2 regions of the Pseudoduganella sp. UC29_71 genome follow, and region 1 is predicted to be linked to the other one. Evidence: predicted binding sites of a transcription regulator. Region 1 holds the regulator's gene; the other holds the start of a gene.
What was found. Region 1 encodes sigma-54, which starts transcription at its own class of promoters, with help from an activator protein. Its sites were predicted from a motif close to TGGCANGNAANCTGCTTT; they were not measured.

Region 2: the regulator sigma-54 is predicted to act here: its motif matches at 3,025-3,042, upstream of ACFJI2_RS14745 (urease accessory protein UreD).

Annotation. Positions count from the first base shown of each region.
Region 1 covers NZ_CP170549.1:6,606,143-6,613,510, reverse strand. Annotated here, with positions in the region: gene rapZ (RNase adapter RapZ) at 102-965, shown strand; gene ACFJI2_RS29565 (enoyl-CoA hydratase/isomerase family protein) at 1,070-2,146, opposite strand; gene hpf (ribosome hibernation-promoting factor, HPF/YfiA family) at 2,240-2,596, opposite strand; gene ACFJI2_RS29555 (RNA polymerase factor sigma-54) at 2,666-4,156, opposite strand; gene lptB (LPS export ABC transporter ATP-binding protein) at 4,163-4,942, opposite strand; gene lptA (lipopolysaccharide transport periplasmic protein LptA) at 4,945-5,520, opposite strand; gene lptC (LPS export ABC transporter periplasmic protein LptC) at 5,524-6,141, opposite strand; gene ACFJI2_RS29535 (KdsC family phosphatase) at 6,156-6,695, opposite strand; gene ACFJI2_RS29530 (KpsF/GutQ family sugar-phosphate isomerase) at 6,695-7,368, opposite strand, start outside.
Region 2 covers NZ_CP170549.1:3,365,961-3,373,328, forward strand. Annotated here, with positions in the region: gene ureC (urease subunit alpha) at 1-1,405, opposite strand, end outside; gene ACFJI2_RS14735 (urease subunit beta) at 1,409-1,735, opposite strand; gene ACFJI2_RS14740 (urease subunit gamma) at 1,754-2,056, opposite strand; gene ACFJI2_RS14745 (urease accessory protein UreD) at 2,065-2,988, opposite strand; gene ACFJI2_RS14750 (cation:proton antiporter) at 3,225-4,601, shown strand; gene ACFJI2_RS14755 (hypothetical protein) at 4,693-6,306, shown strand; gene ACFJI2_RS14760 (hypothetical protein) at 6,419-7,368, shown strand, end outside.

The DNA.
Region 1 (7,368 bases):
GCGACGCAGGCACGGCGGGTGACGCTGCGCTAACCCGCCCTACAGCTTTGATATGTTCGCTAACGCACCTATCGCGTAGTCTTGATGTATCATCTTTAGCTATGCGTATCGTTCTCATTACCGGCATCTCCGGCTCCGGAAAATCCGTCGCCCTCAACGTCCTCGAGGACACGGGCTATTATTGCGTGGACAATCTGCCGCCGGCCTTGCTGTCGCAGCTGGTGTCGCAACTGACCGACGAAGGCACGCAAGCGCTGGCCGTGGCGGTCGATGCGCGCAGCGCCGAGTCGCTTACCAGCCTGCCGGACGCCGTGCAGGCCTTGCGCCAGCAGGGCCACGACGTGAAGATCATGTACCTGACGGCGAACACCCATTCGCTGGTGGCGCGCTTCTCGGAGACGCGCCGCAGCCATCCGCTGTCGCACGAACTGAAGCCGGGGCAGAACCCGGCCGCGCGCCGCACGTTGATCGAATGCATTTCGGAGGAACGCGAGCGGCTGTCGGCCATCGAGCAGCTGGGCCACGTGATCGATACGTCGGAACTGAGCGCCAACAAGCTGCGTGCCTGGATCAAGGATCTGGTGCAGAGCGAAAACGCGCCGCTGACGCTGTTCTTTGAATCGTTTGCCTTCAAGGTGGGCGTGCCGCTGGATGCGGACTTTGTGTTTGATGTGCGCGCGATCCCGAACCCGTATTACGACCTGGCGCTGCGTCCGATGACGGGCCGCGATGCGCCGGTGATCGCCTTTCTGGATGCGCAGCCGAGCGCGGACGAGATGTTCAAGGACATCCGCGATTTCGTGGCCAAGTGGCTGCCGTCGTTCAAGACCGATAACCGCAGCTACCTGACGGTGGCGGTGGGTTGCACGGGCGGCCAGCACCGCTCGGTGTATATGGCCGAGCGCCTGGCGCGGCATTTCCACCCGACCGAACAGGTTGTCCTGCGCCACCGCGAGCAGTCGTGATCGGCGGGTTACGGCGTTCGCCTAACCCGCCCTACGGTTCGACGGTTTCGACGGTTCGACGGTTCACGTAGGGCGGGTTAGCGCGGGACGCGCGTAACCCACCATCACAGGTGCCGCAGCGGATGCGCGTGCGCCGGCCACGGCGGCGCGAAGAACGCCGCCACCATCTCCGGCGTCACCTCCTCCAGCGTCCCTGGCGACCAATTCGGCGCATTGTCCTTATCGATCACCAGCGCGCGCACGCCTTCCAGCACTTCCCCATGTTCGAAATTGCGCCGCACCAGGTTGCGCTCCATGCGCAGGCAGTCCGCCACGTCCAGCGCGGCGCCGCGCCTCAACAGCTCCAGCGTCACGCACATCATCAGCGGCGAGCGCGTCTGCATGGCCTGCAGCGCCTTCTGCGCAAACACATTCTCGTCACCGGCCAGCGAGGCCATGATGTCCGCCACGCTGTCCAGCGCGAAATGGCGCTCGATGGTGGCGCGCTCGGTCTCCAGCACGCCGGGGCCGGCCCGGAACCGCGCGCTATAGGCTTCAATCGCGTCGCGCAGCTCGCCGCCCGGCACCGCCTCCAGCAAGTCGCGCAGCGCTTCCCAGGCATCGGTCGGCACGTAGTGGTCCGCCAGGCCGACGTAGAGCGCGTCCGCCGCGCCCACGGTCAGGCCGGTCAGGCCCAGGTAGCGCCCCAGGCTGCCGGGCGCGTGCGACAGGAAATGGCTCCCGCCCACGTCCGGGAACAGGCCGATGTTTACTTCCGGCATGGCCATCTTGGTGCGGTCCGTCACAATGCGCACGCCGCAGCCGGGGCCGCCCTGCGAGATGCCCATGCCGCCGCCCATCACCACGCCGTCCATTAATGCGATATACGGTTTAGCGTAATAGTGGATCAGGTGGTTGAGCGCGTATTCTTCGGTGAAGAAATCCTCCAGCAGCGCGCTGCCGCCCTGCGGCGTGGCCGTGCCCACTTCGTGGAAGAAGCGGATGTCGCCGCCGGCGCACAGTGCTTTTTCGCTGCTGCTGCGGATCACCACGGCGGCTACGGCGCTGTCGTTGCGCCAGGCCATCAGTGCGGCCGTCAGGCTGCGCACCATGCCGAGGGAGAGGGAATTGAGCGCCTTGGGGCGGTCGAGGGTGATGAAGCCGGTGCCGTTGGCAACCGTGGTCAGGACGTGCTCGCTCATGCTGGATGTCTCTATGATTGTTAGAGCTCCATTTTAGCGCGGGCGCAAAAAAGGGCGCCAGATGCGCCCTTTGTTGGAGTGCCGGTGACCGTATTATGCGGTGGCGGCGGGTTCGTAAGTGTCGGGGAGGTGTTTGATGGCCGCGTGGCCATGCTCCTGCACTTTCGACTTGTATTTCATGACTTGGCGGTCCAGTTTGTCGACCAGCGTATCGATGGCAGCGTACAGGTCTTGCGACAGGCTTTCCACGTACACGGTCTTGCCGGACATTCGCAGATTGATCTCCGCTTTCTGCCTTTTCTCTTTCTCGGTGAGGTTATCTACAGTCAGGATGACAGCAATATCAATAACTTGATCGAAGTGGCGTTTGACCCGTTCCAGCTTGTTCTGCACGTATTCACGGATGGCGGGGGTCACTTCGAGATGATGTCCACTGATGGTGAGATTCATACACACTCCTAAAGATAAGGGCTCGTACGCTGTCGAATGTTATTGGAGCGCAGGGGAACCCAAGTAAAACTACAAAGCTTTACGCAGACTTACCGGAGGGATTTTCAAGGCTTCGCGATATTTGGCAACAGTCCGTCGCGCAATTACCATGCCCTGTTCACCCAGCATGTCCGCAATCTTACTGTCGGATAAAGGATTTTTCGGGTCTTCAGCTCCTGTCAATTGCACAATCAGCGCCCGTATCGCCGTCGAGGATGCTTCTCCTCCTGCTTCGGTGGCGACGTGACTGCCAAAGAAATATTTCAACTCAAACATCCCATGCGGAGTCAGCATGTATTTCTGAGTTGTTACGCGAGAAATAGTGCTCTCGTGTAGTCCCAGTGTATCAGCAATTTCACGCAACACAAGGGGTCTCATGGCAACCGCGCCATGGCTGAAAAAGTTCTTTTGTCTTTCTACTATCGCTTGTGCGACGCGCAGTATCGTGTCGAAACGCTGGCGCATATTCTTGATCAGCCACTTCGCTTCCTGCAGCTGCGCACCCATCGCGGTTTCGCCTTTGCCCTGCTTGAGCATGTTGGCGTACAGCGCGTTCACGCGCAGGCGCGGCATCACGTCGTTGTTCAGCGTGACCTGCCAGCCATTGCGCGCCTTCTTCACGATCACGTCCGGCACCACGTAGTCGGACACGTCGGAAGCGAACTCGGCGCCCGGATGCGGATTGCACTGGCGGATCACCGCCTGCGCTTCGCGCAAGTCTTCGTCGTCGCAATCGAGGGCTTTTTTCAGCTTGTTGAACTCGCGCTGCGCGAACCAGGCCAGGTGCTTTTCCACGATGCAGACAGCCATGCGGCGCGTCACCAAGGGCACGCCGGGCATGCGCTTGATCTGCAGCGCCAGGCACTCGGAGGCGCTGCGCGCGCCCACGCCGATGGGGTCGAAACTTTGCAGCAGGGTCAGCGCCGTCTGCAGTTCTTCCAGCTCCACGTCCGCCTCTTGCGGCAGGCGCGCGTGGATTTCCTCCAGCGGCTCTTCCAGGTAGCCGTTCTCGTCCAGCGCGTCGATGATCAGTTCCATCAGCACGCGGTCGCGCGGCTCCTGCACGGTCACGCGCATCTGCTCCATCAGGTGTTCGCGCAAGGTGCAGTGGCTCGCTTCGAGCTGCGGGCGCGCATCGTCGTCGTCCGGCGCCTTGCTGCGGCCGGCGTCGCTCCAGTCGGTGTCGGCTTCGGCGCCGCTGGCGCTGTCGCCTTCGCCGGTGGCGCCCTCGAAGGGATCGCCCTCGGCGGCCGGGGCGCTGTCCTGCGCGGGCGCGCCGACCTCGGCCGGAGAAGCGTCCGCGCCGTTAGGCTGGGTCTGGTTGATGGCGCCGTCGCTCAGCAGGCGCAGCGAGCGGTCCAGCGGGTCGTCCAGCCGCTCCAGCAAGGGGTTCTCGCCCAGCAGCTGTTCCAGTTCCTGGTGCAGCTCCAGCGTGGACAACTGCAGCAACCGGATCGATTGCTGCAGCTGCGGCGTCAGCGCCAGGTGCTGAGAGGTGCGGAGTTGCAGTGACTGTTTCATGGCGTCTTACATGCGGAAGTGTTCGCCCAGGTAGACGCGCCGCACCGATTCGTCGGCGATGATGTCGTCCGGACGGCCGGACGCCAGCACGCTGCCCTGGTTGATGATATAGGCGCGGTCGCAGATGCCCAGCGTCTCGCGCACGTTGTGGTCGGTAATCAGCACGCCGATGCCGCGCTCCTTGAGGAAGCGCACGATGCGCTGGATCTCGATCACGGCGATCGGGTCCACGCCGGCGAACGGCTCGTCCAGCAGCACGAAGCGCGGATTGGTGGCCAGCGCGCGCGCGATCTCCACCCGGCGGCGCTCGCCGCCCGACAGCGACAGCGCCTGGTTCTCGCGCAGCTTCTCGATCTGCAGGTCGGCCAGCAGGCGGTCCAGGCGTTCGTCGATCTCGGCCTTGCTCAGCGTTTTGCCGTTGACCTTCTGGATCTCCAGCACGGCGCGGATGTTCTCCTCCACCGTCAGCTTGCGGAACACCGACGCTTCCTGCGGCAGGTAGGACAGGCCCAGCGTGGCGCGCTGGTGTATCGGCATGCTGGACACGTCCACGCCGGCGATATCGATGCTGCCCGCGTCGGACGGCACCAGGCCCACGATCATGTAGAAGGAGGTGGTCTTGCCGGCGCCGTTAGGCCCCAGCAGGCCCACCACTTCGCCGCATTCGACCTGCAGCGACACGTCGTGCACCACCTGGCGCTTGCCGTAGGTTTTCTGCAGGCCGCGCACCACCAGGGTGCTGGTGCAGCCGTCCATGTTCTGCGTTATCTGCGTTGCTTCGGCCATCGTCATTTCCCCGCTGGCGGTTGCTGCGCCGGCGCGTCCGGCGGCGGGCGCTTGGTGGACGGCTGGATCACCATGGTGCCGCGGCCGCCGCCCGGCTTGCTCTCGCCGGTCGCGCTGTTTTTCACGCTGAAGAATTCCTTGCGGCTGTCGTAATAGATGAACTCGCCCTGCACTTCGTCGCTGGGCTTGCTGCCTTCCAGGCGGCGCACCTTGGCCTTGTTGAACAGCTTGACCAGCTCGATCTTGCCGTCGTACTCGATGCGTTCGGCTTCGCCCTCGACCCACTGGTCGCCCTCGCCGTCGCGCTTCTGGCGGAAGGTGGCCGGCGTGCCGGGCACGCTGGTCAGGGTGACGTACTGGTAGCCTTCCGGGTCCTGCGTGACCACCGCTTTCGATGACTTCATCAGCAGCGTGCCGCGCGTGAGGATCACGTTGCCGGTAAAGGTGCGGATCTGCTTCACGTCGTCCACGTCCACCTGGTCGAACTTGATTTCGGTGGGCTTGTAGGAGTCGGCCTTTTCAGCCTGGGCCAGCCCGGCTGCGCACAGCAGCAGGGCCGAGATCAGAATTTTTTTCATCGTTTATCCATTTTCTTGTTTGGTCTTGGCGGGCGCGTTTCGGGGCGGATACACGATCGTGCCGCGGCCCAGCAACTGCACCTGGCGCGTGGCGTTGTTGGCCTTCATGCCGGTGCCGGTCGCCGTGGCGCCGCCCTGCACGATCTGCACCGGCTGGTCGGTTTGCATGCGGTCCTCGTCCGGGTAGACGGTGAGCGCCTGCGTCGTCATCTGCATCGCCGGGCTCTTGCCCTGCGCCGCGCGGTCTATCTTCACGTTGCCCTTCAACTGCACGCGCGTGTTGTTCTCGTCCACGCGCGCGCGCTCCGCCGTCATGTCCATCGGCGGATGGGTGCTGCTCAAATTGCGCACCACCGGCTTGTCGATCTCGGACGCGTCGTCGATCGGGCGGTGCACCAGCTTGTCGCCGGCCACGATGTAGCTCGGCTTGCCGTCCTTGGTCATGCGCACCACGCTGAAGCGCTCGATGATGTAATCCGGCTCGTTCAGGCGCTTGTCGGCCAGCATCTCTTCTTCGCCGCGGTTCAGCAGCTGCACCAGCCAGAACGTGCCGCACGCAACGAAGACCCCGATCACCAGGGTCATGCTCAAGCGCCAGCGGTGCGCGGTTCGTTTACGCATAACTATGTACTTTCTCAGACCAGGAACTGGGCCATGACCTTATCGTAATTGCCGGTCGCGCGCAGCACGAATTCGCATACTTCGCGCACCGCGCCGCGCCCGCCGTGGGCGTCGGTCACGTGGTGTACGCGGCTGAGCACGTCGGCGCGGCCGTTCGGCACGCCCACCGCGAAGCCCACGCGCTTGAGGATCACCAGGTCCACCACGTCGTCGCCGATGAAGCACACTTCCTCGGCCGACAGGCCGGTCTTGGCCAGCAGCTCGTTGAACGGGGTCAGCTTGTCGTGGCCGCCCTGGTGCACGAATTCGATGCCCAGGTCGCGCGCGCGCGCCGTCACCTGCGGCGAACGGCGCGCGCTGATAATGGCGGTGAGGATGCCCGCTTCCTGCAGCAGCTTGATGCCCAGGCCGTCCTGCACGTTGAAGGTCTTCATCATTTCGCCGTCCGGGCCGTAGTGCAGGCTGCCGTCGGTGAGCACGCCGTCCACGTCGAAAATCACCAGCTTGACCCTGGCCGCGCGCGCCACATTTTCCAGATTGTAGGCCTTGTTCATCAGATCACCTTGGCGCGCGTCAGGTCGTGGATGTGCAGGGCGCCGGCCAGCTTGCCGTCGGCATCCACCACCAGCATCTGGTTGATGCGGAACTGCTCCATGATGGCCACCGCGTCCACAGCCAGCTTATCAGGCGAAATGCTGCGCGGGTTGGCATGCATCACATCGCGGATGATTACCTTGCTGAAGTCCTGCACTTTTTCGATCATGCGGCGCAGGTCGCCGTCGGTGAACACGCCGACCGGGCGGTTGTCGGCGTCGACCACGGCCGTCATGCCCATGCCCTTCTGCGTGATTTCCAGCAGCGCGTCCGGCAGGCGGGTGTCCAGGCCGACCGAGGGAATGGCGTCGCCGCTGCGCATCACGTCGCGCACGTGGGTCAGCAGGCGGCGGCCCAGGGCGCCGCCCGGGTGCGAGCGGGCGAAGTCTTCTTCCTTGAAGCCGCGCAGGTCCAGCAGCGCCACGGCCAGCGCGTCGCCCAGCGCCAGCGTGACGGTGGTGCTGGCGGTGGGCGCCAGGTTCATCGGGCAGGCTTCCTTGGCCACCGACACGTCCAGGTGCACGTCGGCCAGCTTGGCCAGGCTGGAGCCGGGCTTGCCGGTCATGGAAATCAGCGTGCTGCCCATGCGCTTGACCACCGGCAGGATGGCCATCAGCTCCGAACTCTCGCCGG
Region 2 (7,368 bases), 3.2 Mb from region 1:
GCGGCGTGGGGATGGAGGCATTGGGGTCGCCCATCTGCGCGGCGGCGATCATGCCTCCCTTCAGGATCATCGACGGCTTGACGCCGAAGAAGGCCGGCTTCCACAGCACGATGTCGGCGATCTTGCCCACTTCCAGCGAGCCGACCACGTGCGAGATGCCGTGCGTGATGGCGGGATTGATGGTGTACTTGGCGATGTAGCGCCTGGCGCGGAAGTTGTCGTGCCGCGCGCTGTCCTCGGCCAGCGCGCCGCGCTGTACCTTCATCTTGTGCGCGGTCTGCCAGGTGCGCATGATGACCTCGCCCACGCGGCCCATGGCCTGCGAGTCGGACGACATCATGGAGATGGCGCCGATGTCGTGCAGGATGTCCTCGGCGGCGATGGTCTCGCGCCGGATGCGCGATTCGGCGAAGGCCACGTCCTCGGCGATGGCGGGGTCGAGGTGGTGGCACACCATCAGCATGTCCAGGTGCTCGTCCAGCGTGTTGACGGTGTAGGGCCGCGTCGGGTTGGTGGAGGACGGCAGCACATTGCCCTGCCCCACCGCCGCGATGATGTCGGGCGCATGCCCGCCGCCCGCGCCCTCGGTGTGGAAGGTGTGGATGGTGCGGTCCTTGAACGCGGCCAGCGTGTGCTCCAGGAAGCCGCCCTCGTTCAGCGTGTCGCTGTGGATGGCCACCTGCACGTCGAAACGGTCGGCCACGGTCAGGCAGTTGTCGATGGCGGCCGGGGTGCTGCCCCAGTCTTCGTGCAGCTTGAGCCCGATGGCGCCGGCGCGGATCTGCTCTTCCAGCGGCAACGGCTGGCTGACGTTGCCCTTGCCGAGGAAACCCAGGTTCATGGGGAAGGCGTCGGCCGCGCTCAGCATGGCGTGCAAGTGCCACGGGCCGGGCGTGCAGGTGGTGGCTGCGGTGCCGACCGCCGGGCCGGTGCCGCCGCCCAGCATGGTGGTCACGCCGCTCATCAGCGCTTCCTCGATCTGCTGCGGGCAGATGAAGTGGATGTGCGAATCGATGCCGCCGGCGGTGACGATCAGCCCTTCGCCGGCAATGATCTCGGTGGCCGCGCCGATGGCCATGGTGACGCCGGGCTGGATGTCGGGATTGCCAGCCTTGCCGATGGCGGCGATCAGGCCGTTCTTCAGGCCGATGTCGGCCTTCACGATGCCCCAATGGTCGAGGATGACGGCATTGGTGATGACGGTGTCCATCACGTCGGCGTGGGCGCGCTGCGACTGGCCCATGCCGTCGCGGATCACTTTGCCGCCGCCGAATTTCACTTCCTCGCCATGGATGGCGTAATCGTGTTCGATCTCGATAAACAGTTCGGTGTCGGCCAGGCGGATGCGGTCCCCGGTGGTGGGGCCGTACATCTCGGCATAGGCGGCGCGCGGGATGGTGGCCATGGCTCAGTCTTTCGGCAGCGTGTCGGACAGCTTGCCGTTGACGGCGCCGTTAAAGCCATGCACCACGCGGTCGCCGCCCAGCTTCACCAGTTCGACGGTGCGGGCCTGGCCAGGCTCGAAGCGCACGGCGGTGCCGGCGGCGATGTTCAGGCGCATGCCGTAGGCTTTCCAGCGCTCGAACGACAGCGCCGGGTTGACTTCGAAAAAGTGGAAATGCGAACCGACCTGGATGGGACGGTCGCCGCGGTTGGCGACGACGACGGTGACGGTTTCGCGGCCTTGGTTAAGGCCGATCTCGCCTTCTTCGAGCATGAATTCACCAGGGATCATGATGTGCTCCTTCGGGGATCAGGGTATGGGGTGGTGTACGGTGACGAGCTTGGAGCCGTCGGGGAATGTGGCTTCGACCTGGATGTCCGGGATCATCTCGGGCACGCCCTCCATCACGTCGGCGCGCGTGAGGATGTGCGCGCCGTCCGACATGAGTTCGGCCACGCTGCGGCCGTCGCGCGCGCCTTCCATGATGGCGGCGCTGATCAGCGCCACCGCTTCCGGATAATTCAGTTTCAGGCCGCGCGCGCGGCGGCGCTCGGCCAGCAGGGCGGCGGTGAAGATCAGCAGCTTGTCTTTTTCGCGTGGGGTCAGGTCCATGGTCAGTCCTAGGTGCGCCAGCTGCGCGGATCGAACGGTGCGCGGCCCAGCAGGTGCGGCCGCAAGGTGCGCCAGGCGGCCAGCATGATTTCTCGGGCAGCCTCGCTGTCGTCGCCGAGATGGCGCACGACCAGCAGGCCTTTCAGTTGGGTGGCGCCGAACATGCCTGAGGCATCGGCGGCTGCGGCGGCAGCGCCGTCGCTGCGGATCTGCGCCAGCACGGCGGCCGGCAGCGCGGCGCCCACCGCGAGCAGGGTGGCGCACACGCTGCGGCCATCCATGCCGAGCGGGCTGGCGATGCCGTGCGGCGTCAGGGCGCCCTGGTCCCACCACAGCAGGCGGCCGCCATGGCGAATGCGGGTACGCTGCACCACGCGGCCGCTGCGGAAGCTCTCGCCGGACGCGCGCCGGCCCATGCACAGGATTTCGCAGCCGATGTAGCTGGCGCCCGCCTCCAGCGTGATGTCCTGCTCCAGCTCCACGTGGGCGTCGTCGAAGAAGATGGTTTCCTGCGGCAGCCATTCGATGGCGGCGCCGGCGCCGGCGTGCAGGCGCACGGTCTGGCGCGACACCTTGCCGTTGGCCTTGTACCACTTGGCCGCGCCGGGCGTGGTGAGGAAGGCGCGCGCGCCCTCGCCCACCGTGGCGCTCAGCGCCAGCTGGTCGCCGCCCACCACGCCGCCGGGCGGGTGGACGATAATGGCGTGGCACACCGCGCCGCCTTCCGGATAGAGCGGCTTTTGCACGCGCAGCGGGCCGCTGTGGCGGCGCTCGACCAGGCGCGTGGTGCCGCCGTCGTCCACAAAACCGAGCGCCAGGCTGGCATGCCAGGCCGGATGCGCGCGCACGGCGCCCTCCCCGGCCGGCATGGCGGCGGGGAACGGGCTGGTAGCGCTATATATTGGGCGTGCGCTGGCGGCGGTATCGGGCATGCAGTGGCTTCGTCTCGTCATGTGCTGAACATGCATTGAGCAAGTAGCGTGCCAGCACAGGTGTGAGATTTGGCCAAACGATCTCGCGCGAGCCGCACCAAGTCGGCTCAAATGCACCAAGTTGGCGCATTGCGTCACGCGGCTTCTGCGGCGGTAGCGTTAGCAGCCGGGGCTGGCGCGCGCCTCCCCGGCAACGCCGCGCCGTTGCAGCAAGGCACAGCGTATATTGCATAAGCATGAGTACCACTCTCTGGTTCATCCTCATCGGCTGCCTGATGCTTGCGCGCGGGCTGGCCGCCACCACGCTGGCCAAGCTGCCGGTAACGTCGGCCATCGTCTATCTGGGCGTGGGGCTGGCGCTGGGGCCGGCCTTCATCGGCGTGTTCGCCGTCGATCCTTATGCCGAGGCAGGCATCCTGGAAGTGCTGACGGAACTGGCGGTGCTGATCTCGCTGTTTTCCGCCGGCGTGAAAATGCCGGTGCCGTTTTCTCTGGCGCGCTGGGCGCCGTCGCTGCGGCTGGCGTGGCTGTCGATGAGCATTTCGGTCGGCCTGATGACGGCCTTCGGCACGCTGGTGCTGGGCCTGCCGCTCGGCGCGGCGGTGCTGCTGGGCGCCATCCTCGCGCCCACCGACCCGGTGCTGGCCACCGACGTGCAGGTGCGTCACGCGGGCGACCGCGACCAGCTGCGCTTCGCCCTCACCTGCGAAGCGGGCATGAACGACGGCAGCGCCTTCCCTTTCGTGATGCTGGGACTGGGCCTGCTCGGCCTGCACGAGCTGGGCGAGTTCGGCTGGCGCTGGGCCTTGCTTGACGTGGCGTGGGGCACGGCTGGCGCGGTGGCCATCGGCATCGCGGGCGGCGCGGCGCTGGCCCGGCTGGGCTGGGCGCTGCGCGGCCAGGACCCGAAGCACGAAGTGCTGGACGACCTGGTGGGGCTGGGCCTGATCGCGGTGGTCTACGGCGTCAGCGTGTGGCTGCACGCCTGGGGATTCCTGGCCGTGTTCTTCGCCGGCGTGGCGCTGCGCCAGACCGAACTGGTGCTGGCGGGCGTGCCCAAGGACAGGCACGGCCTGCTGAAGGCCCCCGTCACCGCGCACGCGGCAAGCCACAGCGCGGCAGGCCACGGCGCGCCAGCCGGGACAGGGTCGGCGGCGCCCGCGCCCGCGCCGTCCCCGCAGCCGGAAGCCGGTGCGCCGCAGCCAGCGGAGGCGCCGCTGACCGTCAGCGGCGAATCGCTGATCTTCAAGGAGCACCTGGAGCGCCTGTCCGAACTGACGCTGGTGCTGCTGCTGGGCGGCGCGGTGACGGCGCAAGCCTGGGACTGGCGCGCCTGGAGCACGGCGCTGTTCCTGTTCGCGCTGGCGCGCCCGCTGAGCGTCTACCTGGGGCTGGCGCGCTCCACGGTGCGCGGGCGGGTGCGCGGCATCAGCGCGTGGTTCGGCGTGCGCGGCATCGGCTCCGTGTATTACCTGATGTACGCCATCAACCACGGCCTGCCCCAGCCCCTGGCGCGTGACCTGATCGACATCACGCTGGTGGTCATCATGCTGTCCATCGCCGTGCACGGCATCAGCGTCAAGCCGCTGTTCGACCGCTTCTGGCGCGACTAGCAGCAGCGTTGCCATGTTTCCATCGTTGACGTCGTTGACGTCGTTGCCAACATGATATTATCTGCTGGTTAACTTTTTTCGGCGAAATCCCATGCGGCGACTACATTTTCTGCTCCTTTTGCTGGCCCCGGCCGCGCACGCGGCCGAGGTTGATGTCCAACTAAAGCTGCTGTCCGCCGATACGCTGGAAGTGAGCTACGCCTTGCCTGCGGCATGCAACAGCGTGGCATTCCTGAAAAACGGCGAGGCCGGACTCAACACGCGCGCCAGCTGGCAAGCGCAGGACGACTGCGGCGCAGCCGGCGCCGACCAGCTCACCCGCAGCAATGGCGCCTGCTCGACGCTGCGCTTCCGCGTCCCCGCCGCCTCGCGCCAGATGGGCTACCCGGCCGCCTTCCCGCTGGGCCAGGGCATGTACGCGCACATGTCGAACTATGCCGTCGCAGAGACCTGCGGCACGGTCCGGTACAGCCTGGCCGCGCCCGGCATCGCCGTCAATGGCCAGGCCTACGCGGACAAGGTGGACACCCGGCTGGACGGCGACAGCGCCGCCCTGCTGTTCACCGCCTCGCTGCCGCCCAGCACCGAACCGCCCAATTTCTTCGACCCGCGCTTGCCTGCCGTCACGGTCGCCACCATCCAGGCGGTAGCCGACGGCACCGTGCGCTACCTGCGCAGCGAGCTGCCGGACGCCAGCTTCAGGCGCCCGCTGGTGGCCGCGGTGGCGGCCTCGGCGCCTGGCGGCACCAACGTCGGCGGCGACGCCAGCGACGTGCTGCGCCTGGCGCTGTACAACTGGCCACGCCAGCCGTCCGCTGCCGATCAGGCCAAGGCCACGCTGCTGGTGGCCCACGAATTCAGCCACCGCTTCCAGTTGCGCGACGCGGTCGACAATTATCCCGACGGGCGCCTGATCCACGAAGGCGGCGGCGAATTCCTGCGCTGGATGACGTCTATCCACTACGGCTGGCTCACGCCCGCGCAAGCCGCCGAGGAACTGGACGACGCGCTGGCCAACTGCATCCTGTACAGCGAACCGAACAGCTGGCGCGCGCTGACACCGCGCCAGATCGGCGGCAACCGCCTGGAATACAGGTGCGGCCTGCCCGCCTACGTCTACGCGCTGGCGGCGCGCCAGGGCAAGGGCAGCGCCATGTCCCGCATCAACGGCTTCTACCGCGCTTTCCAGCACGGCGGGCAGCCGGACTTCGCCCGCGCCCTGGAGTGCGGCGACGCGCCTGCATGCCAGCCGCGCTGGCTGCCGCAATTGCTGGGCGCGGACGGTCCGATGGAAAACCAGTGGACCCGGTTGCTGGAAGGCAGCGGCCTGGCCGCGCCGCAGCCGCCCACGCAATCCATGCGCAACGCCATGGTGCTGCGCGCCGTCGTCAAACTGATGCGCGATGACTGTGGCGGCCGTAGCGGCAGCACCGAAATGCCGGACGGCATCCTGCTGGACGGCATGAAAGCCTGCAAGACCTTCGTGCGGGACGCTTACGTGGCCACGATAGAAGGCCTGCCGGTATTCGGCCATGCCGGCACCGGCGCGGCGATGGCCGCCGCCTGCACCGCGCGCGGCCAGGTCGTGCTGGGCCTGAAGGGCGGCGGCACGCTGGCCGCGCCGTGCCCCGAGCCCTATCGCCTGCGGCCGCATTTCCCGCACGCCGACATCGGCAAGCTACTGGCTGCGCTGCGGAGCGAGTGATCAATTTGCCACAGCAATCCGGCCAATCTGGAAAACAGTTGAGCCATTCGTGGTCGTGCTTGCAGCAAGCGTAGAATATTGAACGCTCTCCTACCGTCCGGGAGTCCCCACTATGATTTCCACCACGAATCAAACTTGGCAAAAACTCGCCTGGTCCGGCTGGCTGTCGCTGCTGCTGCACTGCACCTTCTTCTGGATGGTGGCGGCGGCCAGCTTCTCCGGCTACGTCGGCAAATGGGGCTTGCGCGACAATACCGCGCGCTTCTCGCTCGAAGCCATGCTCGATGCCACCGCCGACCGGCCTTTTGTCTATCGGCAACTACTGCCCCTGATGGCCAACGGCGCCGACCGGCTGGTGCCGGAGCGCATCAAGGCGCAAGTGGCCGAGAAGCTCAATCCCAGCAAGGTCTACGTCAAGACTTACGGCGCGGCCCGGCCGGCGCTCAGCTTCCGCTACGTGGTGGTGTACTACCTGTCCTTCCTGTCGCTGCTGGGCAGCCTGCTGCTGCTGCACCGGATTGCGCTGGACGCCGGCCTGGGCCGCATGGCCGCGCTGTTCGCGCCCACTGTGCTGTCGCTGGCCTTCCCCTACATACAAACCATAGGCGGCTATTTCTATGACACGGCCGAGCTGCTGTTCTTCTGCCTGGCGTATTGGCTGGTGTCGCGCGACCGCATAGCCTGGTTCTTCGCCATCCTGATACCGGCCACGCTGAACAAGGAAACGTTCTTCCTCTTCATCGTCACGCTGCTGCCGCTGCTGCTGGCCAACTACCCGCGCCGGAAAGCACTCGCCATCCTGGCGGCGGCGGTGCTGGTGTCCGGACTGGTGAACGTGGCCGTCAAGATGCAGTTTGCCCACGCCGGCGGCAGCCCGGTCGAGATCCACCTGGCCGACAACCTGGCGGCTTACCTGTCGCCGCACACCTACGGCCAGATGGAGCTGACTTACGGCATCATGGGGCCGCGCCAGGTGTTCGTGCTCACGCTGATCCTGATCGCCACGGTATTTGTGCGCGGCTGGCGCGGCAGTCCGAAAGCAGTGCGCCAGCATATCCTGCT